Regions from separate parts of the Endozoicomonas sp. 4G genome, predicted to be linked through region 1. Evidence: predicted binding sites of a transcription regulator. Region 1 holds the regulator's gene; each other region holds the start of a gene.
The links. The regulator FNR, encoded in region 1, switches genes on or off when oxygen is low (the NO sensors DNR and NnrR bind a similar motif). The targets are predictions, from matches to a motif close to TTGATNTANATCAA.

Region 1 (10,011 bases):
TATTCGATCCAGCCACATGACCTGTAACCAGTTCGAGAGTTAGCATGATTACAGCCCCCGTATGGGATACAGGTCTGATCAAAAAGTACGACCTCAGTGGCCCGAGATATACGTCCTACCCTACTGCTGTTCAGTTTCAGGAGGGGTTTAATCTCACGCACTATGAATCCAGCGCCTGGAGAAGCAGTGCCATCAATAAACCCTTGTCCCTTTACGTGCACATCCCTTTTTGCAGCCACGTCTGCTACTACTGTGCCTGCAACAAGATAGTCACCAAACACCGCTCCAGAGCCGAAGAGTACCTCGACTACCTGTTTCGTGAAATCGACCTGCAAGCCAGCCTGTTTGGGCAGGAGCAGAGGGTAGAGCAACTTCATTTTGGTGGCGGCACTCCGACGTTTCTGAGCCCGGACCAGATTTCTGCGGTGATGGACAAGCTAAGATCAGCCTTTAACTTCGGCGCCAAAAGTCATTGCGATTTTTCCATTGAGCTGGATCCCCGTGAGGTGGATTGGGTCATGATGTCCCGTCTCCGTGATGAGGGCTTTAACCGCATCAGCATCGGTGTGCAGGATCTGGATGAGAAGGTTCAGAAAGCCATCAACCGGGTACAACCTGAAGAACAGGTACAGTCTGTTCTGGATGCGGCCCGGACGATGACCTTCAAGTCAGTGCATATGGACTTGATCTACGGCCTGCCCCATCAGACCGTCGAAGGTTTTATGAATACCGTCAACCGCGTGATCGAGATGTCGCCGGATCGACTGTCATTATTTAACTACGCTCACCTGCCACACCGTTTCAAACCACAAAGAAGAATTAACGAAGCTGACCTGCCTTCCTCTGAGGAAAAACTTGATATTCTGCATCGGGCCACTGAAAAGCTGGTAGAGCGAGGCTACGTCTACATTGGCATGGATCACTTTGCCCTGCCCGATGACGAGCTGGCTATTGCCCAGGAAACTGGCACCCTGCACCGGAACTTCCAGGGCTATACCACACACAGCCACTGTGACCTGGTAGCCATGGGTGTTTCTTCCATCAGCAAGGTGGGCAGTGTTTATGCGCAAAACCATGTCGATATGGAGGCTTATCAACACTCAATCGATGAAGGCCGCCTTCCGATTTACCGTGGTTTAACCATGACCCATGATGATGAGATCCGCCAGAGTGTCATTAACGAGCTGATCTGTCATTTCAAACTGGACTTTGCTGAAGTTGAAGAGCGTTACAACCTCCAGTTCAGAGACTATTTCTCTGATGCACTGGCAGCACTCAGACCCATGGCCGACGATGGCTTGCTTGCTTTGACTGAGCAGGGAATTAACATTGAGCCCAGAGGCAAGATGCTGATCAGAAATATCTGTATGCAGTTTGATGGTTATTTCAAACAACAGATACAACAACAGCAAAACCTCTATTCAAAGGTTATTTGACACTTGTCGTTTCATTGAGCCCGCAGGTATGCGGGCTTAAAAAGCCCGGCTATAACTCAGCTGAAGGCCGTTACTGCTGCTGCGACAGGATCGAATCGCCATATAATTGATACTCATAGCGGATTGCTCGGACATTCGGGCATGGTAACCCAGACTCAGATACAGCCCCGTGTCGTTGATCTCCTGAGCCACGTGTTCTAATGACCCTTGTTGCTGAGCGCCATTGACGGTGTATCTGGAATTCCCACTTAACACAGTCTGCTGCTGGTAGCCCACAGAAAGCTTCAGGGCTGAGGGTTTACCGCCAACTTCATTCAATAAAACAAAGTCACTCCCTAATCGTAGAAGCCATTGATCGAAAGCTTGCCCACCCACAGCCAGCGTTTCACCAGGCAGCCCTTTCTCTCTGAAGCGGTCCGACTCTGAGTGATGATAGAGAAACTCAACCATGGGCGTGACGGTAAGAGCATCGAGCCAGTGACTCATGTCAATGTCATACCCCAGGGCACTGTAAGCATTCCACTCGGTACCTGATCGATAAGCTCGAAGTCGGCGACCATCGACATAACGCCTGCTGTCGTATTGTTGGGTAGCAACAGTCAGGGCACCGTCAAATTGCCATGGCCCCTTCTGCCAGGACAGGAACGGACCCAAGTGTACAGACTCTACCGAGCCCGAGCCCAATTTCTGCTGAAAAACAGCTGACGTAGTCCGGGTACCCAACATCATGCCGACAATGGTATTTTCCGTGGCTTGCCTGAACACTCCAGCATTCAACCCGTAGCTGTTGGCATTCATTCCCTCTAAATCAGGCAATGATGAATAGTGGGACTTGGAACCATAAACCTGAACAAAACTGTGCCACTGGCTGCCCTGATCACTGTGCAACGTCTCAGTGAATGTTTGGTAACCCTCATTCAGAGTTCGTTGATCCAGAGCTGCATGATTAACAGGAAAAGCCTGACCATTACGATAGAAATCCAGAATCTGACGAAGATCACTCAACTGGCTGAACAGGGCCTGGGTAGAAGCCATTTCCAGATGACGTGTCGCATTTAATGTCGCTTGGGCGCTGGGAGTCGGATGATAGAGTACTTTTCCAGCTTCAGGTAAAGGCTGATCGATCATTGACTGTAGCGCACGACTGGCAGCCCCTTTTTCCACCTTAATGACTACCCGTTTTTCCTGAGCACTTTTTACTGAGTCATTCTGTTTTTCAGGCTTTTCAGGCTTTTCAGACTTTTCAGACTTTTCAGGCTTTTCTGGCTTTTTAGAGCTGAGGGGGATATCACTGGATTCGGAATCAGGTTTCTCATGAACCCTGGCTTCGCCACCCCCCTCACCGTCTCCGTCACCGCCATAACCTTCAAGAAGCTTGAGAGTCAGTTCATAAGGTTTGTCCTCACCGGGGTTAAAGAAAGAGATCGGCTCAACCAGTACCGGAGCAGATTTCTCCTCACCGCCGCTGTCCGGGCTGAACAGCCATTGACCAAACTTATAGGAGAGCCCTCCAAGCCCCGCCCCCAGCAGGGTCGTTCCTCCGGTCACGATTAAAGCCGGATCAATAGCCAGCACGGGCCCAGGCAACACAGCGGCTGCCAACAGCATGACCAAAACTAAAGATAATTTAAGCGGTTTTCCGACCATAATCCTTGCCCCCCGAAGTACTGATTTAATTGCTTCAGGGGACTATGGCCGATTATTGATGGGATTTGACTAACAACGTTGTTATTTAAACGGCTGTGTGTTACCCACTTGCTAACGAAACCTTTGCGCTACTTGTTCAACATCTTCCTGCCCGAGCCAGTCATGCAGCTCTTGCTGCTTTTGTTCCAGTATGGCTCGCTGATTCTCTGCCCCGGTTTCTGCATCATTGGATTCAGAGAGATCGAGCTCTTCAAGCTGCCGGTCAATTTCCTCCAGCTCAGCCATGGCACCGAGCACTTCCTGATAGAGTTCTTTCTGATAGAGTTCTTTCTGATAGAGTTCTTCCTGAGAGTCCACTTCGACTTCACGAAGTTCACGTTTCTGCTGCCTGAGCATGTCATTCTTAACAAGATCTTCAATACTGCTTGTTTCACCCAAGCCGTATTCCAGTGGCATAACGCCTGCGGCTGTATCCGACTCATCTGACAACCCAAGCAACGCGGTATAATCCCATTCCAAGTTTGGACGCCCTCTGGTCTGAAGTCTGCCCGAAGCTTCTGACAGAGTATCTTCAGAGTCCACCTCAGCTATTGGCTGCATTTTTTTCATCCGGTAGAATTCTCTCGATTCTGCCGGCCACCCCAGATAATCGTTGAGTATGGTTTCCAGCTCTACCTGATCTTCTTCCAGTGCTTTTGTTTTTAATCCACGATAGTACAACTCAGCGACCAAGTAAGTCCGAAGGGCCATCAATTCTTTAAAGTAAACCCTGGAGCGAAACTGTTCCTCCTGCAAGGCCTGCTGCCAAGGCTCGGGGGCTTTTACGCCAGCCAGCTCTGCCTCCCAGTCTCTGTCGTCATCGTCATAATCCTCAATACGATAAATATAATCCAGAGGATCGCTCAGCAGCATTTCCAGCCCCGTTCCTGGATGGGCTTCATTTTCATTAGTGGCAATGTACTTTTTAACGACTTCCAGAATCGCCTGTGCATACTCTTTATCATTAATGTCAGGCGACTGCGTTTCTGAACCCTGTCGTGCAAGCTGCTTCAACGCCTTGATCTGACTTAAATAGTCTTCTGACTTTTGTTCCTCCAGCGACAGGTCACTGCGCACTTGATCCAAATCGCTGACTTCAGAATCAACGTCACTCAGAACAGCTGGATGACTCTGCAACGTCATAATACTCAGTGACAGTTCTTTAGATTCCTCCATTAATGCTTGCAACGAGGTTTCAGCATCCAGCAGCTCTTTGGCAAACTTATCGGCCTCTTCAGGACTTCCGGCTTTTTGCAACTCATTGAGTGCTTTCAGTGCTTCGACCAGCTTGACTTGAGTTTCCAGAGTCCTGGTCTGACTCTCTGTCCCCCTAACTTTCAGCTGATAGTTCATTTCATGGAGCTCTTCGGCCTCACGTTTGAGGGCAGTTATTTCCTTTCCTGTAACGATAGCCATCCGTTCCTGTTCAGACTTGAGCCATGACAGGGTCTGAGTAATCCTCTCAGCGTCACTTTGAAAGGATTCACGGGTTGTTTGCAGATACTCCCCAAGAGCCGTCAGCTCCTCATCCATCTCTTTGAGCTGCGGCAATGTCTGAACGTCGGTTTCCACAACCGCACCAGTGCCACTCAGTTGTGTCTGTAACCGTTTAACCTCGCTTTGTGTTCTGGCAAGCTCAGCCATTGCTCGTTGATGTGCTTCTTTATCCGTGCCTACCGTTTTATCCGTGCCTGCCGGTTTTAAACTGAGCACTTCCAGTTCGCCGGTCAGGGAATCCAGACTGAATTGCAGTTTAGCTATGGACCGCTCAACTTCTTCCAGCTTCAGCTTTCTTGCCTCTGACTCTATCTTGCTTGATTCCAGCTGAATGGATACGGCATTGGCTTCCTGCTTTTGGATGTTTAACTGCTCTGAGACCTGATCAAACGCCTCTTCAACTTGCCTGAGCCTGTCACTCATCTCATCAACCGAAGCGTTCCTGCTTATCAGCTCTTGCTGTAAGCTTTTAGCAAGCATCTGGCTTTGTTCAGCTACAGATTTGGCCTGATTGATTTGCTGTTGCCAGACCTTTCTTTTCTGGCCCCGTTTGTTATTAAACTGTGCAGCTTCTGTCCTCAGCTTCTGATTCATACTGCTGAGGCTCTGTAACTGCTGCTCCAGATCATGTTTTTGCCGTTCGACCGTTCTTAGTTGCTCTTTGGTATTCACTGAATCAGAGCTCAGTTGATTCACATGAGTCATAGCACTGACCGCAGTCCCCTGCAGGGCTTGACTGCGAATGGCCTCTTGCTCGGCATTGAGGTCAAGCACCCTCTGCTTTGAGCTTTCCAAAACGCTTTTGGTCTTCTGCAGAAGGTCACGAACTTTCTGGATTTCTGTATTTCTACGCAGTATCTCTTCTTTCACCCAATCCAGTTCGGTTCGCAACTGCTGGTTCGAAAACTTACCCTGAATGACCTGCTCCTGAAGACGGTTATAACTTTCCTGCAACAGTTCATGCTCATTCTTTTTCTCTTCAAGCTGCCCCTTCGTCATGGCGAGCGCAGCCCGGTCTGTCTTTTTCTCATCCTGAAGACGCTGGATCTCCACCTCCAGCAACGCTTTTTCTTTGGCAACCGTTGCTTCCCGCTGCTTCAAGCCATTGAGTTCTGCTGCCAGCACTTTTCTGGAAGAAGACTCATTGTGTAAATGCCCCCTGGTTTCTTCAAGCAGCTTCCCCTGAGCCTTCAATGCTTTTTCAACACCCTTAAGATGCTGAGACGACCGATGGGCTTCTACCCAACGCGCCCTGACCTCCTCTTCTTGCTGGGTGAGCAGATCAACCTGTTCCCGATACGACTGATTCTCGGAAGCGACCTTTTCCGAGCTATTGATTAACTGGACTTTTTCTTTTTGCAGTTGCTCCAGTTCTGACCGCAGTCGATCTATCTGGATTTGCTGAGTCTCCAGATCCTTCTGCATTTGAGTTTCCAGCGTTTTTTGTAACGTCTGGTGGCTTTCAAGCTGCGAACGTGCAGCATTTAGCTCATCAATAACAGCCAGATATTCTTTATGGTTTTTATCTTTATTTTGAATGGCAACACCCAGCTGATCCTCCAGAAACTGAACCCTTTCTATGGCACTTTCCAAATCAACTTTGTGGGTGTCCGCTTTGTCTGTTACTTCTGCTTCCAGAGATTGAACGGTCTGCTGGGTTTGAAACAGCTGTCGTTGAATCAGCTGCTGTGCCGATTCTGCCTCCATCAGCAACTGCTGGGCCGCCTTGAGTCTTCTTTGCAAAGGTTTAACCGTGTCTCGTTCAACGGCTTTATTTTGCAGAATCAGTGCCTGAATCTCATTAGCCTGAAGGTTCTTCTGGCGATGCAGCGTTTCAAGCTCAATATCTTTTTCTTTAATCTTTTCTGTCAGTGTCCGGGCTTCACTTTCAAGTGCTTCAACGTGTTCCTGGGCGAGTCGAAGCGCTTCTTCGCTTTCAGTATCTTGCTTGTCCCTGCGTAGCTCATTCAGTTGTTCAACTTCTTGATCCACTTTTGCTATCTCAAGATCAACAGTCCTGTGTCGTTCAGTGAGTGTTCTTAACTCATCGTCCAACTGTTTTTGCCGTTGCTCAGCATCCCTGAGTCGTTCGATTCGAGACTGCATCTCCTCAAAGTGTTCTTGCCCTGAAGCCAGGTCCGATGTTCCCGGAACCAGCTGACTGGTGAGCTCTGCTTTTCGTTGCCTCTCACGCTCCAGCTCTGCTTCTGCCTGGTGGAGTCTTCTATCAAGAGCCTCTGCACGCTCAGATTCTCTGAGCTCCAGCTGTTCCCGAATGATTCTCTGGGGTTGTGCATGGGTAACGACAAAATCAGTCAGCTGCCTGGAACGCCTTTCCAGCTCGCCGGCATGGGTCCGAAGATAAAACAGGTAACCTACTCCCGAACACACAGCCACTCCGGCAGCCATTGGAATAGAAACAGAAGCAGCCCCCGCGGCAAAAGCCCCAGCGACCAGAACCCCGGTTCCCTTGGCTATGGTGACAGCGATTCTCCGGCTATTCCAAATCGTACTTTTTTGAAGCCGGGTGCGATGCACCTCTTCAAGCTCAGCGCACTCAACCTCTTCGAGTTTTAATGCCCGGAGTTTATCCAGCCCCAGCTCGGCCTTTCTGGCCATCAGGATGCTTTTTTCCTGCGACGTAAGATCATTAAACGACAGACCCTCTGCTTCGACGAGTTCTTCAAAAGTTCGGGGTTCCGGCTCCTGCATGGTGGGTGTAAACAGCATTCCCGTCACTGAGTTGAGCAGATTCATAGCGTCAATTCCCTGATTTACGAAATTGTGTTCAGAACAGTTATCGACACCTTTTCTTTAAACCCAATGCGACAGAGTAAGTATTTCCCGAAAAAGCCTTAGATATGAAGAAATTACGCCTCAGTCTCGGAAAGCACAGACTTACACTTTGATAACATTTTCAATAGAATGGCCAACGATTTCGCCAATACGACTTTGAGGCCACTCAATGACGTCAAAGCCCAATGTACGACAACCTAGCCATGTGGCCTGTAGAGACTGTAGCCTTAGCTCTCTCTGTCTGCCGCTGGCATTGAGTCTACAAGACATTGACCAGCTTGATCGCATCATCAAGCGAGGCCGCCCTCTCAAGAAGGGGGAGTATCTTTTTCTGGAAGGAGACCCGTTCACCAGTGTCTTCGCTGTTCGCTCCGGAGCCATAAAAACCTATACCGCCACCAATGAAGGTGAAGAACAGATTACCTCTTTTTATCTTCCCAGCGAGATATTGGGTTTGAGTGGTATGGATACTGATGTCTTCCCGGTTTCTGCACAGGCTATGGAAACCACCATGATCTGTGAGATCCCTTTTGAGCAGCTGGAAGTACTATCCGACCAATTCCCGGAATTGCGTCGTCATATGATGCGCCTGATGAGCAAGAAGATTCGGGAAGATCAGCAAATGATGATGCTACTGTCCAAGAAAAATGCTGATGAGAGGATTGCCACCTTCCTGATCAACCTGGCCAGCCGTTTCCGTCGCCGGGGCTTCTCATCTCAGTCATTCCGGCTGTCCATGTCCCGCAACGAAATGGGGAACTACCTGGGACTGGCTGTAGAAACCGTTAGCCGGGTATTTACCCGATTCCAGAAAAACGGTTTGATTCTGGCCGTGGGCAAAGAAATTGAGATACGCGACCCGGTTCAGTTATGCCAGCTGGCGGGCGGGAAGTCTGTCGATATAGAACAGATTATCTCTACCCCGTAAGCACACGAACCCTTTTCATAATCTGAAGTTTCAGCGGTAAAAATTTTACTGTACTTCAGATTTTTTTGGGTGCTACGATAATCCCTGTAATGAAAAATAATGCTCTAAGGCAAGGGAAATCCTGATGGGTATTTGTGCAAAGGAACTGCGCCACTACGTTGTTCGTCCTACCCTGAAGCATTTAAGAATGTGGAGCCCCACTGCAGAAAACCTGCTGTTGGGAACCGCAGCCCGGGAATCCGGGCTTGGCTTCCATCTTAAGCAGGAACACCATCAGGCGCTGGGTATCTATCAAATTTCACCAAGAATGCATCGCAATATCTGGGATCATTATCTGGCGAAGAAATCCGACCTTTCCAGCTTGGTCCGGGGGCTGGCCAGCCAAAGAGAATTCCTGGCCCACCCACACCTGGAGTTAGCAACCAACCTCTCTTACGCTACCGCCATTGCCTGGATGATTTATTATCGAACCGATAAGCCAATCCACAAGCTGCCTCAGGATGATGTCCACGCCCTGGGCAAGCTCTGGCACAATTACTACCACCGTCACCACCCTGGCCCCATCGAGAGTTTTGTGGACAGTTACAAGGTTTTAATCACGGATTCTATTGAGACGGAAGCATCATTACCAGAAAGCCTGAAGACGGCCTGATTGCTTCAGCTGGCCTGATCCCGCTTTTCTGCACACTTGATGCAAAGATCAGCATAAGGCATGGCAGCCAGGCGGGCTTCGACTATTTCATCACCACAACTGGTACAAAAACCGTAATCATCATGATTCATGCGATCCAGTGCTTTGTTAACCAGGTTAAGCTCGGCCCTGGCATCATTACCCAGCTGATCAATCACCTCGTCATTCTCCCTCTCCTGCGCCTGTTCTGACCAATCGGCACTGGCCCTGCGAGTCACATCTTTACTGATGTTTCCGAGACGAATATTCAACTCTTCTCTGCGAGACAATAACCAGACTTTCAATTTCTCGTAATCAGCCATGGAAATCCCCTGAATAAATATCAACGATTATTCTGTGTGTAAACAATTGGATGCTGAGTCCTTACGCATATTGCTTACCAGCTAAGCATAGCTACTGTTACCCATATTTCGACAGATCATTCACAACAAGTCCGGTGAAATTCGGGAGAAAAGATATTCACTGTCATTATCCCTGATGCCTGACGTGAAACCTTGGATTATAATGTCTTGAATTTTCGGGATACGGCCCGTTTTACCATTATTCAAAGTTGTAAGTCACCCGGTTTAACCGCCCCTTCCCGGGCTTTAAATGAAGTTGGGTACTTTGAGAGACAAGACAGAGTCAACATGCAAAGCCAGACAAAAAGCGCAAAAACCCACTTCAACAAGCTACAGAAGCGCCTGAGACGCGAGGTTGGCCAGGCCATCGCCGAATACAACATGATAGAGGACGGTGACCGCATCATGGTCTGCCTGTCAGGAGGGAAAGACAGCTATACCTTGCTGGATATCCTGCTGAATCTGAAGACCTACGCACCGGTCAATTTTGACGTTATTGCCGTCAACCTGGATCAGAAACAACCCGGCTTTCCTGAGCATGTTCTGCCTGAGTACCTTGAAAGCCTGAATGTTGAATATCGCATTGTCGAAGAAGATACCTACTCCATTGTCAAAGAGAAAGTGCCTGAAGGCAAA
Region 2 (10,011 bases), 1.6 Mb from region 1:
AAAAATCTAACCGTTTTCATAATTGGATTTGCTCATGTATTGATTATCGAGACCTAACAATAGACGCTAAATTTGCAGTTTTTTTATTATTGTTGGCCTGCCCTTGGGAAAATAATCGACAGCTGGTCGTGATCGACCCGGCAAGGGGAACGATTAGTCGGGCAGCAAAAAGTAAGCCGGTCAGGCCTCAGGCAAGTGTTTTGACACTCTGCCCACTGATTTCTTTAGATCAGGTGGGCAGAGTGCCAAAACGGTAAAATCGGAAACAGGAGAAAGTAATTTATCGAGTGATTGGCAGACCGTAATCACCTGCTATCTTGTCGCCAATCAAATTCAGTTTTATTTTTCTTAGAACATTAAGCACGTATCCAAAGGTAAGCCCTCCTCTCTTGTGCTTCAACATATCTAGCATTTTCATTGCTTTGTGTTGAACTCTATGATTCTCAGCATCAATAGTCTCTACTTGATAATACTCTAAAATTCCCGTATTCCAGGCAAACCATTTCCAGTTGGTGCTTAGTTCATCAGCAAGATACCGGAGTACATCATCTGGTAAAGGCGAGTCCATATGAATGCGCGGCGAACTTATTTTTGATTGCTGTGATTGCTTATGCGGACGATGTGCCACTGCGCCAGCAGCAGCTTGCTCTTGCGGAATAAAACCGGGTTCCTGTTCCTGAGTCAGTTGATCAGCCAGTTCCGTGGGAACTACGCCAAAGATGAAAAACATACTATTTATGAACGCATATTTTTGATCTGGAGTTGTTAAGTTCAGGAAGTTAACAAGTTCTTTCCTGGCAGTTTCGGCAAACTTACTGAAAAGCACACGTTGTTCCGTAGAAAGTTTTTGTCTGAAACCGCCAGTTTCCGGTAGTGTTGAGCTTAAAATAGCTAAACCGGTCAATATGGCTTTAACCTGTTCAGGCGTGGATGGATTACCCTCAGAAATAAAATGACCAAAGCTTTCAAGTGTATGAAGTTTTGTGTTTGTTTCTACTCGGTACCTGTTAGATTGGGTAATAAAACTATATTGATCCCAACCCCAGGGGCTAATGTCTAGATTTCCATCCTTATAAATGGGAAGGCCAAAAAGATAATCTTTACCCAGCTCTCTGGATAATTCGCTTAATTCCATGAGTGTGTAACTTGTCGAAGGAACTGTTGCGTCTGTTAGCAAATGACTGGTTTGTTGAAGTATCTGGTAAATAAAATCGATTAATTCTTTTTTATTTTGATGGCCTATTAATCGGTATTCAAGATTGTAAAGATCATTAGCTGTCACAAGATTACTTTCTTTCAGTATGTCGGCTAATTTATTTTCTTTAACTCTATCGAAATGGTATTTCGTCTCAAGGTGTTCCCGGTGACGAGCCAGTGTTTTAATAATTCTTGCCACCTCGGCATGTCTGTTGATTCCATTATTGCTGGCCAGTTCGCCGACCTTTAGAATTAATTCGGCAGTAGATAATTCATTTCTGGAAAGTTTAACCCAGTACTTATGAAATGTTTTCATGCTTTCTTTATACTGCAAAAGAGTTTCAGTGAGAACTCTATAAAGTTCATACCTTTTGCATTGAATGATATGTTGAAAATATCTCCCATCTTGCCCGGTATCTACCAATTTTTCGAGCCATCTTGATAGTTTGATGGCTGAAGTATCAACCACTTTTGCCACTGTGACGGGTATTTTCTTAGTTGTTAAAACAGGAGCTGGGTCGCTAAGACTTTGTTCGAATACACGCATGGCATTGTTAGCGCACTCGAAGCACATGTCATTGCGGTAGATGTGTTTAAATTGTTTACACTTTTGGCAAGCCCCGTTTTTTGGGGTCCCATCAAAACCATCGCCTCCCTCATTTCCACTGCCACTACCACCAGAGGTGCGTCGATAAGCGGCTGCCTGAGATTCCGCGTAGGAGGGAGGGTCGGTTAAATCAAGTCCGGAAACACCCTTTGTAATTTTTTCAGTTCCTTCTCCTTTCGGACAACTGACCCCCGTCGGGCAGCTGCCCGGAAAGACTGACACGCTGAGTAATTGTTTAGGGCTTAAAATGAACGCTTGTTTTGTATAACCATGGTAGTTTTCCGTCTGTTCCGGATTGCTGTTCAGGTAATGGTCAAATGCGGCTTCCGGATTATCCGGATTCTGGGACATCGCCAGAAAAAGTCCAGAGTTTCGTTCAAGGTTTGCTCTCCTTATTTTGTCCCACAGTTGTTGTGAAATAAGGATGGTCTGCTCATTCCAGCCCCGTTTGATTTTGAGAACAATCTGGGTGTCCCACACTTGTTTCCAAGCTTGTTTTTTCTTAACCGTCCCTTCGTTAGCGCCAGGGATAGGCACCAGAATTATTCTGCTGACCAGCTTGCTCATCACTTCAAAAGAGTAAAGCGGGGCCATGCCACCTCCCGGCCTTCTTTTAAATGGATCGTCTAAATCGTCGCTGCCACCAAAACCACCACCAGAGCTTGTGTATGACTCGCTGTTATCGGCGATATTCGGGTTTGCGGGTATTGCAAAAGGCGCATTGGAACGGCTGGTGTCGCCAGGATTGCTGAGCTTGTTTTCTGAAGCTTTGGGGTTTCGGAAAACAATATCGACAGATGATCGCTTTTTATCGCCGTAAGAATGGCTACCGGCAGTGTCGCCATCCGACGATGGTGGAAAACCGGTGCTTTCTGAAACAATACCGCTGCATTCCGGTTCTATACTCCATTCATTATTATTGTCTTGAACCGACAGAACCAATGATGCCTTGCCTGCGGGTAAACGCCATTTCGCTAAATGTTCATATTGCCAGCGATCAGGGTCTGCTGTCAGCTCGGCCCGTCTCACTTCCCCAACCTGAATATCCGGTAAACTCTGTCCCGTTGACGTCCTGGTAATCACGGGTGGGGAGGGGTAGTGGGAGGAATAGTGCTTCGTCGATAAGGCGTTAGCTGACCTGAAACAAAAATGAAAGGTATCGCCTGACTTGCTATCCAGGTTGATATAGAGCTGGTTGTTCTCCAGCTCAGCTGTCTTGCTTGTTTCGTCACTCTTTTTGGCATCGTAAACGAGGTGAAGCGGCGGACTGCCCTCCATAAACAACATCCTGTTAATCGTTCCTGATGTCTCTGAGGATTTGAACGGACTCCCCCATCCCGTCCAGCTCAACAGGCTGGAAATGGCAGAGCTGTGACCGGTAACCGGCAAAATGACAGACAGAATGAATAACAGCAACAGACGAGTCATTGTGAAAGATCTTACAGTTTTCATGGTTAAATTTGTCCATAGATTGACTGCTGAGGCCTAACCATAGACTCTAAATTTAAAACTGTTTTATTTATTCTGGCGGACCTAACCTTGGGTGTGGGGAATCGTACTGCTCTCAACGGCTCATTGAGACTGATAAATAATCGATAGTGGGTCGTGAACTCTGCTTCAGCCAGTGGTATGATACCGCAAACCGGGTTTAGCCCGGTTTTTTTGTGTGCCTGTGCGGACCAAAGAGGGCTGTTATGACCGTCTCAGATCGCTGGTTATTGCCAGATGGCATTGAGGAAATTCTGGCTCCCAGAGCCCGTCAGGCAGAAATGCTCCGTCGTGAGATGTTGGATTTATTCGATTGCTGGGGCTATGAACTGGTGATCCCTCCTCATCTGGAGTTTATGGAGTCACTGACCGCCGGCGTGGGTCGTGACCTGGAGTTGCAAACGTTTAAAGTAACGGACCAACTCACGGGCAGAACCATGGGGCTGAGGGCCGATGCTACGCCCGCTGTTGCCAGAATTGACGCCCACACCCTGACCGAAAAAGGGCCGGTTCGGCTTTGTTACGCAGGCACTGTTTTTCATACTCGTTCGGCATCGCTGGGCGCCACCCGGTCACCTATTCAGCTGGGTGCTGAATTGTACGGCCATGGTGGTGTTGAGAGTGATATTGAAATCATTTCCCTGATGCTGGAGACACTGGCAGCGGTGGGTATCGAGTCTGTGAACCTCGATCTTGGTCATGTCCGGATTTATCGTTCGCTGGTGGAATACGCCGGGCTGAGCGAGGCACAGGAGCAAAAACTGTTTGACGCGCTGCAGAGAAAAGCCGCCTGTGAAGTATCTGAACTGCTGGCTGGCTGGAAAATCTGTTCGGGCACGGCGGAGATGTTTAAAGCGCTGACCTCCCTGACCGGTCACGTCAGTGTGATCAATGATGCCCGAGCGTTACTGAAAGAGGCGCCAGAGGCTGTTTTTAAAGCACTCGACCAGCTGGAAGTGATTGCCGGCAAGGTCGCTGAGCTTTATCCGTCAGCTAACCTCTACCTCGATATGGCTGAGCTGCGCGGATATAACTATCATACAGGCGTTGTATTTGCGGCCTATGTTTCCGGACAGGGTCAGGCGATTGCCAAAGGTGGTCGCTACGACGGCATTGGGCGAGTCTTTGGTAGAGGACGTCCTGCTACCGGGTTCAGCACAGATCTGAAGACGTTAATCAAGCGAAAAGCGGTTCTGGATCCGGAAGCTGGTGAAGAGCGAATGATGATATTTGCTCCTGTTAATGCAGATCCTGCTGCTGTGCAGAAGCTGCGTCGACAGGGACAACGGGTTGTTTACCAACTGCCTGAACAAGAGACAGACGCTGCGGGCACGGGTTGCGACCGGCAGCTGGTCTGCCGTGACGGAGAGTGGGTTGTAGAATAGCCCTGTCGCAGAAATGCATGAGAGTCAGTTCAGAAAATCGTTTGAACTGCACTTTGTCATGTCTGTTTATTTTAGAAAGTAAGAGACCGTTTACCATGGGTAAGACTGTTGTCGTACTGGGCACTCAATGGGGTGACGAAGGTAAGGGCAAAATCGTTGACCTGCTGACTGAGCAGGCAGAAGCGGTTGTGCGTTTCCAGGGCGGCCATAATGCCGGCCACACACTGGTGATCGACGGTGAAAAAACCGTTCTGCACCTGATTCCTTCCGGTATTCTGCGTGAAGGCGTCGTATGTTATATCGGTAATGGTGTGGTGCTGTCACCTGAAGCCCTGCTAAAAGAAATTCACAAGCTGGAAGAAAGTGGTGTTCCTGTCCGTGAACGTCTGCGTATCAGCCCATCCTGCCCGCTGATTCTTCCCTATCATATTGCTCTGGACCAGGCTCGTGAAGTGGCACGGGGCAAAGATAAAATCGGTACCACCGGTCGTGGTATTGGTCCTGCCTACGAAGACAAGGTGGCTCGCCGTGGACTGCGTGTTGCCGATCTGCTGCACCCTGAGCGTTTTGCCCAGAAGCTGAAAGAAGTGATGGAATATCATAACTTTGCCCTGGAACACTACTACAAGGCTGACCCGGTCGATTTCCAGAAAACCCTGGATGAAGCACTGGCCATGGGTGAACAGATCAAACCTATGATTGAGCGCGTGACCGACAAGGTTCATGAGCATCATGGCAAGGGTGACAACATTCTGTTTGAAGGCGCGCAGGGCTCTCTGCTGGATATCGACCACGGTACCTACCCATTCGTGACTTCTTCCAATACCACTGCAGGTGGTGTTTCTACCGGCAGTGGTTTTGGCCCTCTGTACCTGGATTACGTTCTGGGTATCACCAAGGCTTACACGACTCGTGTCGGTTCCGGTCCCTTCCCGACCGAACTGTTTGACGATGTAGGTATGCACCTGGCCAAAAAAGGCAATGAGTTTGGTGCCACTACTGGCCGTCCCCGTCGTTGCGGCTGGTTTGACGCTGTGGCTCTGCGTCAGTCGGTACAGATCAACTCGGTATCCGGTCTCTGCCTGACCAAGCTGGATGTGCTGGATGGTCTGGAAACCATCAGAATCTGCACCGGCTACAAGAATGCCCAGGGTGAGTCCATCACCACGCCTGTGGATGCTGAAGAGTACGAAGCGATTCAGCCGGTTTACGAAGAAGTGCCTGGCTGGAGCCAGTCTACTTTCGGAGCCAAGAGTCTGGATGATCTGCCTGAGAATGCCCGTGCCTACATCCGTCGTCTGGAAGAAGTGGTGGGAACACCGATCCACATCGTTTCTACCGGCCCGGATCGTGTAGAAACCATTATTCTGGAACAGCCTTTCGGCTGATCCGTTCCCCCGCCAGGTTCACTGGCGGGGATTGCTTTTCCATCAGAACCTGTAAGAAACACCAGCCATGTAAACCAGTGGATCCAGTTCTGCGTCCAGACTGTAGCGGTTTCCGGCAGTGCCCTTGAAGTTCGCTGTGGTATTGATGTCCATGTACCATACAGCAGCGTTTAAGGCCCAGCTCTCGTTCAGTTGATAGTCAAAGCCCAGTTGTCCACTCAAGCCCATTGAGTTGTCCAAATCCAGATCTCTGAAGGTATCACTGGCGGAACCTTTGAAGTCTTCATTGAAGAAAACGGTGTAGTTCAGGCCAAGTCCCAGGTAAGGCTGGAACCTTGAGTTTTTGTCCATTGGGTAGTATTGCAGACTGACAGTAGGAGGCAGGTGTTTGACTTCAGCAAAATCCCCTAAACCCAAACCATCTAGAAAACCGGAGTTTAATGGATTGGTACCTAGCGCACCCCGGTATAGGGAAGGTGCGCAATCACAGTCGTTCATTTACCTGTATGACTACGCCCACTACGACATGCCAAGCCCGTCGCTATAAGTAAGATAGTTTTCATTTTTTCTTGCTTACCCATGGTATTAAAAGTCTCCCCTCAACAGTGGCAGCAGACACAAGATTGTCTGCTCCAGCAGTCCATACATGCAGCTCACCCACGTACACGAGAGCGCTTTTCTGCGCTCTATCAAGTGGCACAGGGTTCTTCTGCAACTCAGGTTGCCAAGCAATTGGGGCGGCATCTCGAAACGGTCACTGACTGGATTCACCGCTACAATTCAAAGGGGCCGGAGGCTATGGTTTATAAGCGGACTGGGGGCCGCCCCCTTTGTCAAATTATCAGTAAAGCTGCTGCTTGCCTGATTGACCGGACACTGGAAAAAGCAGCTAACCAGGAAAGTTCTCTTAACTCACCTCGCTGGACGTTGAAATACTTGGTTCAATGGTGTTGGGATTGCTTTCAGGTACGATGTTGCCGTGAGACCATACGACAGGTTCTTAAACGGCAGGGGTATTCATGGAAGAAAGCCAAAAAACTGCTCAACAAGGCTGACTCGGTAAAACGGGCTACCTTTCTTGAAACTTTAAAGCCGTTGCTGTCAGAAGCCACTTTCCAGAAACGCCTGCTGGTCTACATTGACGAAGCTCATATTCATCAAGATGCCGATATTGGCTATGGCTGGTCCCGTAAAGGCGAAAGACTCTGGGTCAGTTCACACTCTCCAAAGCTGGCTGACAAGATCACCTTCTACGGAATCTATTACTACAATTTTGGTCAGGTCAGAATGTGGCCTTATCCCTGTGGGCGGAAAGAGCACACCGTTAATGTTCTGGAACGAATCAGGCAGGAGAACCCTGACAGGAAAATCGACATTGTGTGGGATGGTGCATCATGGCATACCGCACACTTTGTAAGGGACGCGGGGCTACGCCTGAATTTGAACATTATCCAGATGCCAGCCTACAGCCCTGACTTTATGCCTGTAGAAGCCTTATGGCGCTGGTTCCGGGAAGATGTTACATACCATCACTGCCATAAAACGGCAGAAGATCTGCTCGAAGCCGCAAAAAAATTCGTTGAACGTATAAACCGAAATCCTGAAAAAGTAGCTGACAGACTCTGGGTCAAAGATTCTCTTAATGATGAAGAAGAGCGCCTAAGGGCAAACAATCTGTCAGAGTGGTAAAACTCCGGTTTTCTAGATGGTTTGGGTTTAGTCCTGCCAGACTACCTTTTCCTTCCAGAGTGTGCTTGAACGGTGTCGCTGCCAGCAGCTCAACGCCAAACTTATCTGACAGCATGTAGGTAAAGGAGAGTCCCAGCTGAGTGTTATTGTCGACGTCGGCTGTAGCGTTTTTGTCCTCAACCCCGTTGGTTTTTAATCCCCCGCTGTCAACATCCGTCTGGACACTGGCTGCTCCGCCTCGGAAAATAAAATCTCCGGCCTCATAAGCCTGAGCCGATGCAGCAGAAACGGCAATAGCAGCAGCCACAGTAAGTGAGAGAAGATTTTTGTTCATGATGATCCCTTATGTTTGGGTGTAGAAAGCTTTTTTCTTGATGGTTAATATTTTAATCGCCTGTCTGTGGCGCAATATTGATTTGAATCAACACATCACCCTGTGTCCCAACGCACCAGTGGTAGGAATTCTGTTGCAAGTATGGGCATACTAGGCAAAGATGCTCACTGGTTACCCGAATCAGGGTTACACTGCCTATAGATATAATTTGATCACCAAGAGGTTGATAAACCCTATGCCCAAAAAAGGGTGGAAAGAACTGGATTCCCAGGCTGCTGATGAGGCGGCCCGCTACGACAACCCTATCCCCAGTCGTCTATTTATTATGGAAGTTCTGGAAAACAGGGGGGCTCCGGCGAGCCATAAAGTACTGTGCCGTGAGCTGGGTGTGACGGTGCCTGAGCAGCAGGAAGCGCTGTTATTCCGCCTGAAAGCCATGATTCGTGACGGTCAGCTGTTGGAAACCCGCAAGGGCACCTATGGCCTGCTGAGTAAAATGGATCTGGTAAAAGGGCGTATTCAGGGTAATAAAGACGGCTATGGTTTTCTTATTCCTGATGAGGGTGGAGAAGACTATTACCTCTCATGGCGTGAAATGCGCAAGGCTTTTGACGGTGATCGTGCGGTCATTCGTGAAACCGGTGTGGATCGTAGAGGACGACGTGAAGGTCAGATAGTTGAAGTCATAGAGCGCAATACCACCCAGCTGGTGGGTCGCTTCTACATAGAACACGACAATGTTTTTGTCGTACCGGAAAATTCCCGAATTGATCGCGAAATTCGTATTAAGCCCGGCCCTTTGATGCCAAGTCACGGGCAGTATGTTCTGGTTGAAATCCTTGAGCAGCCTGGCCGACGTGTTCAACCTGTTGGCCTGATCAAGGAAATATTGGGTGAACGACAGGATGCCGGAATGGAAGTGGAAGTGGCATTACGCACCCATGACATTCCTCATGAGTGGCCTCCTGAAGTGGAAGAGCAGGTAGCCCGGTTCAAACCAGAAGTGGCTGAGCGGGACAAAAATCACCGCGTTGATCTCAGAGAAACACCTTTCGTGACCATCGACGGCGAAGATGCCCGTGATTTTGACGATGCCGTTTACTGTGAAACCAAAAAAAACGGCGGCTGGCGTTTATTCGTCGCCATCGCGGATGTTTCCCATTACGTGAAGCCCGGTACAGCGCTGGATAAGGAAGCCCACAACCGGGGCACTTCTGTTTACTTTCCAGGGCATGTTATTCCCATGTTGCCGGAAGTCCTTTCGAATGGTCTCTGTTCTCTGAATCCTGAAGTGGATCGCCTGGCCATGGTGTGCGAAATGACCATCAGTGGCAAAGGTAAAATATCCGGTTACAAGTTCTACGAGGGGCTGATTCGCTCCCACGCCCGTCTGACTTATACCCAGGTCTGGGAAATGCTGTCAGAGCCGCTTAGTGATGAGGGTAAGGCTCTGCGCCGCGAACGAAAAGCGGTGCTTCCCCACGTTGAAGAGCTTTATAACCTGTTCAAGGTTCTGAAAAGTATCCGTTCTGATCGTGGCACCATTGATTTTGAAACGGTAGAAACACAGATTATCTTCGGGCGTAACCGAAAAATTGAAAAAATTGTTCCTGCCGTCCGCAATGATGCCCACAAGTTGATTGAAGAGTGTATGCTTTGCGCCAATGTCTGCGCTGCTAAATTCCTTCAGAAACACAAGCTTCCCGGTCTCTATCGTGTGCACGAAGGGCCGACTATGGAGAAGCGGCTGAATCTCAACAGCTTTATTGCCAGTCTTGGTTTATCGCTGCCTGCGGGCAACTTGAAGCCCGCTCACTTCCAGGCTCTGTTGGCATCGGTCAAAAATCGTCCCGATTACAAGGTGATTCAGACCGTGGTTCTGCGCTCTATGAGTCAGGCGGTCTACACCTCGGATAACCAGGG
Region 3 (10,011 bases), 1.3 Mb from region 1:
TTAACCGGGCAACAATTAAACTGGCTGCTGGACGGCTACGATCTCAACGCCATGCAACCCCATAAAAAAAGGCATTATGAGAGTTGTTTTTAGTCGAGTTTTTCAGGGTTTTATGGTAAAATAGCGACCATGAAATCGACCGTCGACACTCTGATTTTTCAGCCGAAATCCGCACTGAGTTTGCCTTTTCATCAAGCTGAAACTAACCCTGAAATGGTCGCCTTATTTAAGGCGATCCATTCCCAGGAAAGTGTCATTCTTGAAAAAGAAAATGCCCTTCTTGAAAAAGACGACATTATTCAAAAGAAGTCAGAGATCATCGATTCTCAAAAAAAACGCATTGCGCAACTGGAAGAATACCTGAGGCTCTCCCGATCCCGCCTGTACGGAAGAAGCACTGAAAAAAACAACAGCCAGGACGACATTTTCAATGAGGTGGAGCTGGAAGGCTGCACCGGTGAGCAAGACGAAGACGAAGCTGAAGATCAGCCAGAGCAAGAGCTTCCAAAACCACGCAAAAAGAAAACAGGGCGCAAGCCATTTTCAGAGTCTCTGCCCAGAGTCCAGGAACGCTCTGAACTCAGCGAAGAAGAAAAAGCCGAAGCCATTAATACCTTCTTTGTCAAAGTCCGTGAAGAGCTTGATATCGTACCGGCCAAAGTTCAGGTAAAAGAAATTCTGCAAGAGAAAGCAGTCTTTCCGGAAGTCGATGAGCATGGACAGGAGAAGCGGGTCATTAAAGTTGCAGAGCTGCCAAAACACCCACTGCCCAAATCTTCACTCTCTGTTTGCACACTGGCCTGGATCATTGTCTCCAAGTACTGCGACGCATTGCCTTTGTATAGGCAAGAGAATATCCTCAAGCGATACGGTGGCTCTGTCACCCGGACGACGATGGCCAACTCTTTAATTCGGTTGTCTACAGAACTAAAATAACGTGTGGGTTTTCATGTTGGAATCACAGGACCTAAAGCATGGGGGCCAGGGAAAATACCCATGACCTACCGTAAACAGACAGGTGTTTTCAGACTCGCGGCAAACCTTTTGCTAATAAACGGATGCTTTGTCCACTAAGGGTGCTGATAGCGTTGCAAACTGTTTTGCAGCGTCAGCAGTGTCCAATCCTTCATGTGCCGACTATTTGTTTCCAACTTAGAGGTTGCTCTGTAGCTTTATCCTCACAGGCTGGCTGGTTTTACCCACAGATATCCCTGAAGAGATAATTTTTATGGCCACCGCAATCACTAGAGTCATCAGTAAGGCCAGGATCAGTTTGGTGCCGTTCAGTCAGATTGAACCATTGATAGTAAAGCTACGACAGCATTACAGCTCTATATTTCCAGGAAAGTTTTCACAGTAAAAGAAATGCTCCGGGCAACACGACAGCATTGGGAGGTGAAGAATAATCTGTACTGGATGTTGGATATCGCCTTTGATGAAGACGCGTGCCAGACCAAAGATGAACACGCTGGTGAAAATCTGTCCACATTGCGACGCATTGCTCTGAATTTCTTGAAGGCCGACATTAGCATTAAAAGGAGTATCAAAACAAAGCGTAAAATGGCAGGGTGAAGCAATAAATACCTTGCTCAGCTACTGAGGTCGTTCATTGTAGGGCTAAATGAGAATGATTTTTCTGGTGCGTAAGCCCTGACGCTTACGTGGGTCGGTTAACTCGTTGAGAAACATGATTAGCGGTTCAGGATTAATAGGCATCAGACGTAAAATTGGAGTATTTTACAGCTTTTTAGCACTGATGTGTTAGCCATGATCAACTCATGATACGGCAGAACTGTTGCTTTGCGCTTCTAAATGAGAATGATTATTCTCATGCGTAAGCCCTGCCATCAATCCCCCAGTTAAACAACTGGTTGGCACGTTCAAGGCTATTCACGGTGTAAACATTTACCTTGTAGCCTTTGCGTTTGTTTTCATCACTAAACTTTTACCATTTTATAAGCGTTTGCCAGGTTCATCCTGAAACAATAAATTGAGTTGGTCGAAGCAGAAATTCAGGAAGCAAAAACTTGGTTTTCTGACTATTTATCAGATGTCGCACGACTATTTTCGAGTCGTGTGAATAATAAAGTTTTGTATAAAAATTGTTATGATATAAATCAATTGCGAACAAAAAAGGTAATTACTTAATAACCGTAGGCAGAACTACCCACCCGTTAAGCTGATTTTTGACGTATCATGTCAGACAGCTGTGAAATTAACCCGGTTTCTGAGAGTCGATCTTTCAGATATCGAGAGAACGACACGCCATGTCTTACTAAAGGATTGGTTGCGAATTTCTCTTTTCAGACTCGCCATTCAGGGACAAATAATAAAGCCTTCTGCTGTTTTACCAGCAGCAGGCTTTATTAAAACAGAATCATTCAACCCATTTTTGCGAACGATCAACTGCTTTTTTCCAGCCTTTGTAGAGCTCAGAGCGACGTTCTTCGCTCATGGCTGGCTCGTACTCACGATCCACAGATACCTGATCTTTCAGTTCATCAATACTGTTCCAGAAACCGACCGCCAGACCAGCAAGATAGGCCGCACCAGCAGCTGTGGTTTCGATAACCCTGGGTCGAACCACGTCAGAGGCCAGAATGTCTGACTGGAATTGCATCAGGAAGTTGTTTTTAACGGCACCGCCATCAACCCGAAGTTGAGACAGTTTAATGCCTGAATCCTGCTCCATGGCTTCGATAAGATCACGGGTCTGATAAGCAATGGATTCCAGGGTAGCACGAACAATATGGTTACGGTTGGTGCCACGGGTCATACCAACAATGGAGCCGCGGGCGTAGGGATCCCAGTATGGAGCACCCAGACCAACAAAAGCAGGCACGACATAGACACCACCAGTGTCTTCTACTTTGGTGGCAAAATATTCTGTATCCGTAGCATCGCGCACCAGTCCCAGCTCATCCCGTAGCCATTGAACAGAGGCACCCGCCATAAATACAGAGCCTTCCAGTGCGTAGGTCACCTTGCCATCGATACCGCAGGCAATGGTAGTCAGCAGGCCACTCCGGGATTGAACAGGTTCTTCTCCGGTGTTCATCAGCAGGAAGCAGCCGGTTCCATAGGTGTTTTTTGCCATACCTTTGTCATGACACATCTGGCCAAACAGGGCAGCCTGCTGGTCACCCGCAACACCGGCGATAGGAATCCGGGTTCCGCCTTTACCGCCGATGTTGGTCTTACCGTAGATTTCAGAGCTGGATTTTACTTCTGGGAGCATGCTGCGGGGAATCTGCATTGCATCAAGCAGTTTCTCATCCCAGTCCAGTTTATTGATATCGAAAATCATGGTGCGTGAGGCGTTGGTCACATCAGTGACGTGGGCGCGACCACCGGTCATGTTCCAGATCAGCCATGTATCAATAGTACCGAAGAGTAGCTCGCCCTTTTCAGCCTTGGCGCGTGCGCCTTCCACATTGTCCAGGATCCACTTGATTTTGGTGCCGGAGAAGTAAGAGTCCAGAACCAGCCCCGTGGTTTCACGAATATAGTCCTCCAGACCGTCGCGCTTCAGCTGTTCACAGATTTCAGTGGTACGGCGGCACTGCCATACAATAGCATTGTGGACGGGACGACCGGTTGTTTTATCCCATACGACAACGGTTTCACGTTGGTTGGTAATACCAATACCGGCGATTTCGTCAGAGCGAATACCTGACTTGGCAAGTACTTCAGTCAGAACAGAGCTTTGGGTGGCCCAGATTTCCATGGCATCATGCTCAACCCAGCCTGGCTGAGGGTAGTGTTGAGTAAATTCACGCTGAGAAACATCAACAATCGCACCAGCTTTATCAAAGATAATGGCTCTGGAGCTGGTGGTTCCCTGATCAAGAGCAACAATATACTTTGCTTCATTAGTCATTTTTAATTCCTTAATTGGATTGTCAATCGTTCTTAGTGGCCTTCAGTCGTACGAATTTCGCATCCGGGAGTGCCACAGGCAAGCTGTTCCATTTGTTTGGAAAGAAGGTTCAGGTAAGTCCAGGCACCGGCCAGGGCGCCGCAGATTGGTCCTAGAATGGGTACCCAAAAGTATGGGTTGCTGAGGCCGCCAGTGAATGCCACGTCACCCCAACCGGCAAAAAATGCAAACAGTTTCGGTCCAAAATCACGGGCAGGGTTCATTGCAAAGCCGGTCAGAGGGCCAAAAGCAACACCGATGACGGCAATCAGAATGCCAATAGCAATGGCTGCCAGGGGACCTTTGGGAGCACCGTTATTTTCATCACCAATAGCCAGGATGCCAATCATCAGAACGGCAGTGATAAAGAACTCTACCAGGAAGGCTTGGGTATTACTGATTAAGGAATGAGGGTAAGTAGAGAAAATACCTGCTGTAGCCAGACTTTCAGACGTTCCTCTTACGATACCATGGGTGGCTTCAAATCCAGTGAACAAATCGCTGTACAGGAAATAAACCAGCCCCGCTGCACAGAATGCCCCCAGAATCTGGGCAACAATATAAGGCAGCACCTTGTTTTTTCCGAAACCTTTAAACACCGCCAGGGCAATGGTTACTGCTGGGTTGATATGAGCACCGGACACGCCACCGGTAACATAAATCGCTATAGCAACACCCATACCCCAGGTAATCGATATTTCCCATTGCCCCAAATCAACACCGGCAAGAACCAGTGCTGCTACGCAACCAGCCCCGAAGAAAATCAGGAGTGCGGTACCGATAAACTCGGCTACACATTCTCCAAATAATGAGTGACGCATACTAGCCCTCTCAGAACAAAGATGTCAGTTATTGTTGAAACGAATTTTTGCATTTTGGAACAAAAGTGTTCAAGCCTTCTCTATTGACTTGAGTCAAAAGAGTGTTCGTTTGTGATTGCGAGTGTTGTTTTTGCCAAATTTGATCGATTTTATAAGCGACACGAGCTTAATTTTTTTCCTTTGAATATGGGCGAATATAAACGAATATTGACGCACCTCAATATCGCTGAAATGTGAACAATATATAGTTCGATGCCAATCAAGCACAATGCGCAACATTTACGTGCGTTTGTTAACTCCTGAGTCGATATTAGGTATCTGGCAAGATGAGAAATATTGAAACCGATGCAGTCGTAATCGGTGGCGGAGCTACCGGTGCCGGCATTTTGAGAGATTGCGCATTACGCGGAATTAAAGCCATTCTTGTTGAACGAGATGATATCGCCAACGGTACAACTGGCCGAAATCATGGCCTACTGCATTCCGGCGCCCGTTATGCGGTCACAGATGGACGCTCTGCAACAGAGTGTATTGCTGAAAATCGCATTCTGAAACACATTGCCAGTCACTGTGTTGAAGAAACAGGGGGGCTTTTCCTGACATTGCCTGAAGATGATCTGGCGTTTCAGGATACTTTTATCACCTCCTGCACGGCAGCAGGTATTGAAACTAAAAAACTGAGTCGCGATCAGGCGCTGAAACTGGAGCCTAATGCCAACCCGGGTATGCTGGGTGCGGTTCGCGTTCCTGATGGCACTCTTGATCCTTTCCGTCTTAGTTCTTCTAATATTCTTGATGCCGTTGAACATGGCGGTCAGTTGTTGAATTACACAAAAGTGGTCGGTCTGATCATTGAACAGGGTGTCGTTAAAGGCGTTAACTGTGTGGATATGAAGACCGGAGAGGCTCTGGCTATCCGCGCACAGCAAACGGTTAATGCAGCGGGTATATGGGGGCAGCAGATTGCAGAATATGCAGACCTTTCCATTAAAATGTTCCCAGCCAAAGGTTCCCTTCTCATCATGGATTATCGGATTAACTCCATGGTATTAAACCGCTGTCGTAAACCGGCAGATGCCGATATCCTGGTTCCCGGCGATACTGTTTCGCTGATTGGCACCACATCAAAAAAAGTACCCTATGAAGATATCGACACTATTAAAGTGGATGACGATGAAATAGATCTGCTCATCACAGAAGGTGAAAAACTGGCTCCCATTCTGGGGAAAAGTCGCATATTACGAGCCTATTGTGGTGTTCGTCCGCTGATCTCAGTGTCTGGTGATACTTCGGGTCGAAACATCACCCGAGGCATTGTGATTCGTGATCACAAAGAAACAGATGGCCTGCCAGGGTTTGTTACCGTTGGGGGAGGGAAGTTGATGACATACCGGCTTATGGCTGAAATGACAACCGATCTTGTCGCCACGAACCTTGGCAGCACCGCCTGTTGTGTCACATCAGAGAAAAAACTGCCGGGAGCAGCCAGAGGGGAACACTCACTACCCGTTAAAGTCAGCGTACCGGTGAGCGCTTCAGCACGTTATCGCCATGGAGAAAGATCGGATGGATTTCTTAATGAGTCCAGTAAATCACAGGCAGTGATCTGTGAATGTGAGATGATCACCAGAGGTGAGCTGGAGTACGCGATCAACAAACTCAATGCCCGTTCACTGGTAGACCTTCGTCGTCGAACTCGTCTGGGAATGGGGCCTTGCCAGGGAGAAGTGTGTGCTTGTCGTGCCGCAGATGTTTTACAGGAATCTTTATCCGTTAAGGGTGAGGTGAATGTGGCAAATGATCTTGATGAATTTCTTCAGGCACGCTGGAAAGGGGTGCTGCCCGTACTCTGGGGAGATGCTCTCAGGGAAGCAGATTTTACCTACTGGACTTATCAAGGGTTGCTGGGTGCGAGCAGCTTAAAGCAGATCAAACACATGGATGAAGAGGTTCCTGACTATGAAGTTTGACAGCCTGGTTATTGGTGGTGGTCTGGCAGGCATGGTGTGTGGTATTCGCTGCGCTCAGGCTGGATTGAAAACGGGCATCGTTAGCAAAGGGGAAAGCGGGCTCTCATTTGCCTCTGGTACGATTGATGTACTCGGGCATGACACAGATGGGCAGGTGTTATTGAATCCGTTTGAGGGTATTGAGCAACTCATTGCTGAAAAGCCTGATCATCCTTATGCAAAAACGGGGATTGATGCGGTAAAGAAAGCATTGAGCTGGTTTCAGGACTTGTCTGGTGAATTTGAAATGCCCTGTTATCCAGTGAGTGAGGGTGTTAATCATCAACGGATTACTGCTTTGGGGGTATTACGTCCTACATACCTTGCTCCAGACTCCATGACGCGTTTGCCGTTAGTAGACACAGCGCGTGATCTAAGACGAATTGCTGTTGTTAATATTGAAGGATTTCGGGATTTTCAACCGGAACTGGCGGCAATGAATTTGCGCAGGTTGCCGGAATTGGCTGGCGTTGAGATGACTGCTGAAACAATCAGGCTACCTTCATCGGTTATGAATGACCGCGATACCAATGCTATGCGTTCTCTGGAAGTGTCCCGGTATCTGGATAATGACAAAGTTTTATCCGTACTGGCACAGCAAATAAAAAAAATCACAGGCCCGGTAGACCTGGTATTAATTCCTTCAGTATTAAGTTTGCATCACGGTATTGAGCGTACCCGACAATTGTCGGAGATGCTGGGTTGCCGGGTCTGTGAACTTGCCACTCTACCTCCTTCTTTGCCGGGCATTCGCTTAGCTAATCGTTTGACACGGCTCTTTAATCGCCTGGGTGGCGTTATGATGCCTGGTGAGCAAGTGCTCGACGGTGAGTTTGTTAATGATCGGCTCGACTCCCTGAATATGGCTCATAACCGCCAGGTCAAATGTCAGGCAGATCACGTAGTTCTGGCAACCGGCAGCTTTATGAGTGGAGGGCTGGCAGCGGATCGTCAGAGGATTCATGAAGCTGTTTTTGGTCTTGATACTAATACTTCTACTCCTCGTAGTCAGTGGGCAAATCAACATTTTCTGGACGCCCATGCTTTTGCCAGCTTTGGAGTGGTCACTGATCAACAGCTGCGGCCTCGAAGAAATGGTCAGACTATAAAAAACCTATTCTGTGCAGGGGGAGTATTGGGGGATGCTCAGCCGTTAGAGGAGGGTAGTTCTGGAGGGATTTCTATAACCACCGGCTGGAAGGTGGCCGAACAGATTATTCAGATCAAAAAGACTCAACAGGGAGAAAACGACAATGACTGTTAATTTGGCCTTGTTGGATACGACGTTTGACCAATGCATAAAATGTACTGTCTGTACCACTTATTGTCCGGTTGCTGAAGTTCAGCCAGATTATCCCGGCCCAAAGCAATCGGGGCCCGATGGTGAGCGCCTTAGAATGAAAGGGACTGCGTTTTATGATGAGTCCCTGAAATATTGCACTAACTGTAAACGCTGTGAAGTAGCCTGCCCATCTGGAGTGGAGATTGGTTCCATTATTCAAAAGGCAAAAGCTCGCTCTGGCCAGCACAAACCCAAGCTGCGTGATTACATTCTCAGCCATACCGACTTTATGGGGGCAGTGGCGACCCCTGTTGCTCCAATAGTTAACGCTGTCACTAAAGTAAAACCGGTGCGACGTATAATGGCTAAAGTGCTGGACATTGATGAGCGTCCAGTCATGCCTGAATACACTCGCAAGACCTTCCGTCAATGGTATGCCAGTGAGTGCCCGGATCAAACCACTTATGACCGCCAGGTCAGTTATTTTCACGGTTGTTACGTTAATAGTAATGACACCAGCGTTGGCCGTGACCTTGTGAAAGTGCTAAATGCAATGGCTATTGGTGTGAGGCTGTTGCAGAAAGAAAAGTGCTGTGGTGTGCCACTTATCGCTAATGGCTTTTTGGATAAGGCGCAGTCTCATGCCAGACTGAATACAGAACAGTTTGCCAATGCGTTGAATGATACATCAGAGTGCGTTATTTCCACTTCATCCAGTTGTGCCATGACCATTCGTGATGAATACCATAGCCTGCTGGGGGTGGATAATCGCAATCTTTCAGATCGCATTTTTTTATTCAATACCTTCCTGGTTAAGGAATTTGAAAAGGGCAATATGCCGGAATTGAAGCCGGTAAATATTAAAATTGCCTATCACAGCCCTTGTCACTTAGTGCGCGTTGGTGGTGTTGTCCTCACAGTGGAAATACTCCGTCGTATACCCGGTGTTGAGCTGCACATGCTGGATCGGCGCTGTTGTGGTATGGCGGGTACCTATGGTTTCAAGAAAGAGAATTATGAGACATCTCAGGCAATAGCAGCACCTTTGTTCGATGAGATAAGATCCATTGATCCCGATTTTGTAGTAACTGACTGCGAGTCGTGCAAAATGCAGGTGGAGTCAGCAACAGAGTATTCTGTGATGCATCCGCTTTCTGTATTGGCACGGGCTTTGGTTTAGCATTAGGGGCTGTTGAGATTATAGCGATAGCTCAGCTTTACGAACCACCCGAAGGGCTAAAGCTTTCATGTCGTTGTTGCGAGAATGGGGTACAGTTATTTACCTGTAAAACCTGAGGTTCTTGTAGGGCTACGTAACCAGCAAGTTAATTAATGGTTGAAGTAACCCTTTGCCCTGGATTCCGGCCTAATGAAAGAACTCAAATAGACCAAGGTGCAAGGGTAAACTTTCCTGAGAAACACCGAATATGACACTCAAAAAAAGCCCTTTGGGAGCATATGAAGAGTACTCAATTGTAAAAACCAGTCTGTCTCTTATGGACTTGTATTCAACCAGCACTCTTTCAGCCTAAACAAACTGAGTCCCTCTTTTCGAAGCATCATGAATAACATCATGATTCTTTGGATTCCCTATTGTCCAACCCCTTCCCTCAGTGTCATCCGACATTCACCACCTCACCTGTGATATGGCAAGAGTTTTCCGGACACTTTTTTACGCTGCCTCGGCAAGTTTCTGTTCATACTTGAACGGTGCCAGGTAGCCATTGGCTGAGTGCTTTCTCTGGCGATTGTAAAACACTTCGATATACTCAAATGTTCATGACCTTATTTCCGGTCACCCCGCACAATGAAAATGATGCATTCGGGCATTTTCACGGCAAAAATTGCTTGCTGTGCCTCCTCCCTCGTCTGAAAATCTTCATGATGAATCAGCTCTGTTTTCAGGGTATGGAAGAAACTTTCAGCTACTGCGTTGTCCCAACAGTTACCCTTGCGACTCATGCTGCAAGTGAAGTCATT

Region 2: a site for FNR is predicted at 8,166-8,179, ahead of K7B67_RS22995 (OmpW family outer membrane protein). Genes of this name have one in related genera too.
Region 3: a site for FNR is predicted at 4,948-4,961, ahead of glpA (anaerobic glycerol-3-phosphate dehydrogenase subunit A). Genes of this name have one in related genera too.

What each region holds. Positions count from the first base shown of each region.
Region 1 is NZ_CP082909.1:1,344,347-1,354,357, reverse strand. It holds gene hemN (oxygen-independent coproporphyrinogen III oxidase) at 45-1,436, shown strand; gene K7B67_RS05005 (autotransporter outer membrane beta-barrel domain-containing protein) at 1,473-3,083, opposite strand; gene K7B67_RS05000 (hypothetical protein) at 3,195-7,376, opposite strand; gene fnr (fumarate/nitrate reduction transcriptional regulator Fnr) at 7,585-8,343, shown strand; gene K7B67_RS04990 (hypothetical protein) at 8,468-8,995, shown strand; gene K7B67_RS04985 (TraR/DksA family transcriptional regulator) at 9,001-9,336, opposite strand; gene ttcA (tRNA 2-thiocytidine(32) synthetase TtcA) at 9,664-10,011, shown strand, end outside.
Region 2 is NZ_CP082909.1:5,787,464-5,797,474, forward strand. It holds gene K7B67_RS22965 (hypothetical protein) at 1-20, opposite strand, end outside; gene K7B67_RS22970 (hypothetical protein) at 281-3,232, opposite strand; gene K7B67_RS22975 (ATP phosphoribosyltransferase regulatory subunit) at 3,499-4,677, shown strand; gene K7B67_RS22980 (adenylosuccinate synthase) at 4,773-6,065, shown strand; gene K7B67_RS22985 (OmpW family outer membrane protein) at 6,108-6,563, opposite strand; gene K7B67_RS22990 (IS630 family transposase) at 6,645-7,754, shown strand; gene K7B67_RS22995 (OmpW family outer membrane protein) at 7,705-8,088, opposite strand; gene rnr (ribonuclease R) at 8,324-10,011, shown strand, end outside.
Region 3 is NZ_CP082909.1:2,604,896-2,614,906, reverse strand. It holds gene tnpB (IS66 family insertion sequence element accessory protein TnpB) at 1-93, shown strand, start outside; gene K7B67_RS10315 (transposase) at 130-936, shown strand; gene glpK (glycerol kinase GlpK) at 2,378-3,880, opposite strand; gene K7B67_RS10305 (MIP/aquaporin family protein) at 3,913-4,740, opposite strand; gene glpA (anaerobic glycerol-3-phosphate dehydrogenase subunit A) at 5,067-6,710, shown strand; gene glpB (glycerol-3-phosphate dehydrogenase subunit GlpB) at 6,700-8,013, shown strand; gene glpC (anaerobic glycerol-3-phosphate dehydrogenase subunit GlpC) at 8,003-9,211, shown strand; partial or broken gene K7B67_RS10285 (IS3 family transposase) at 9,704-10,011, opposite strand, start outside.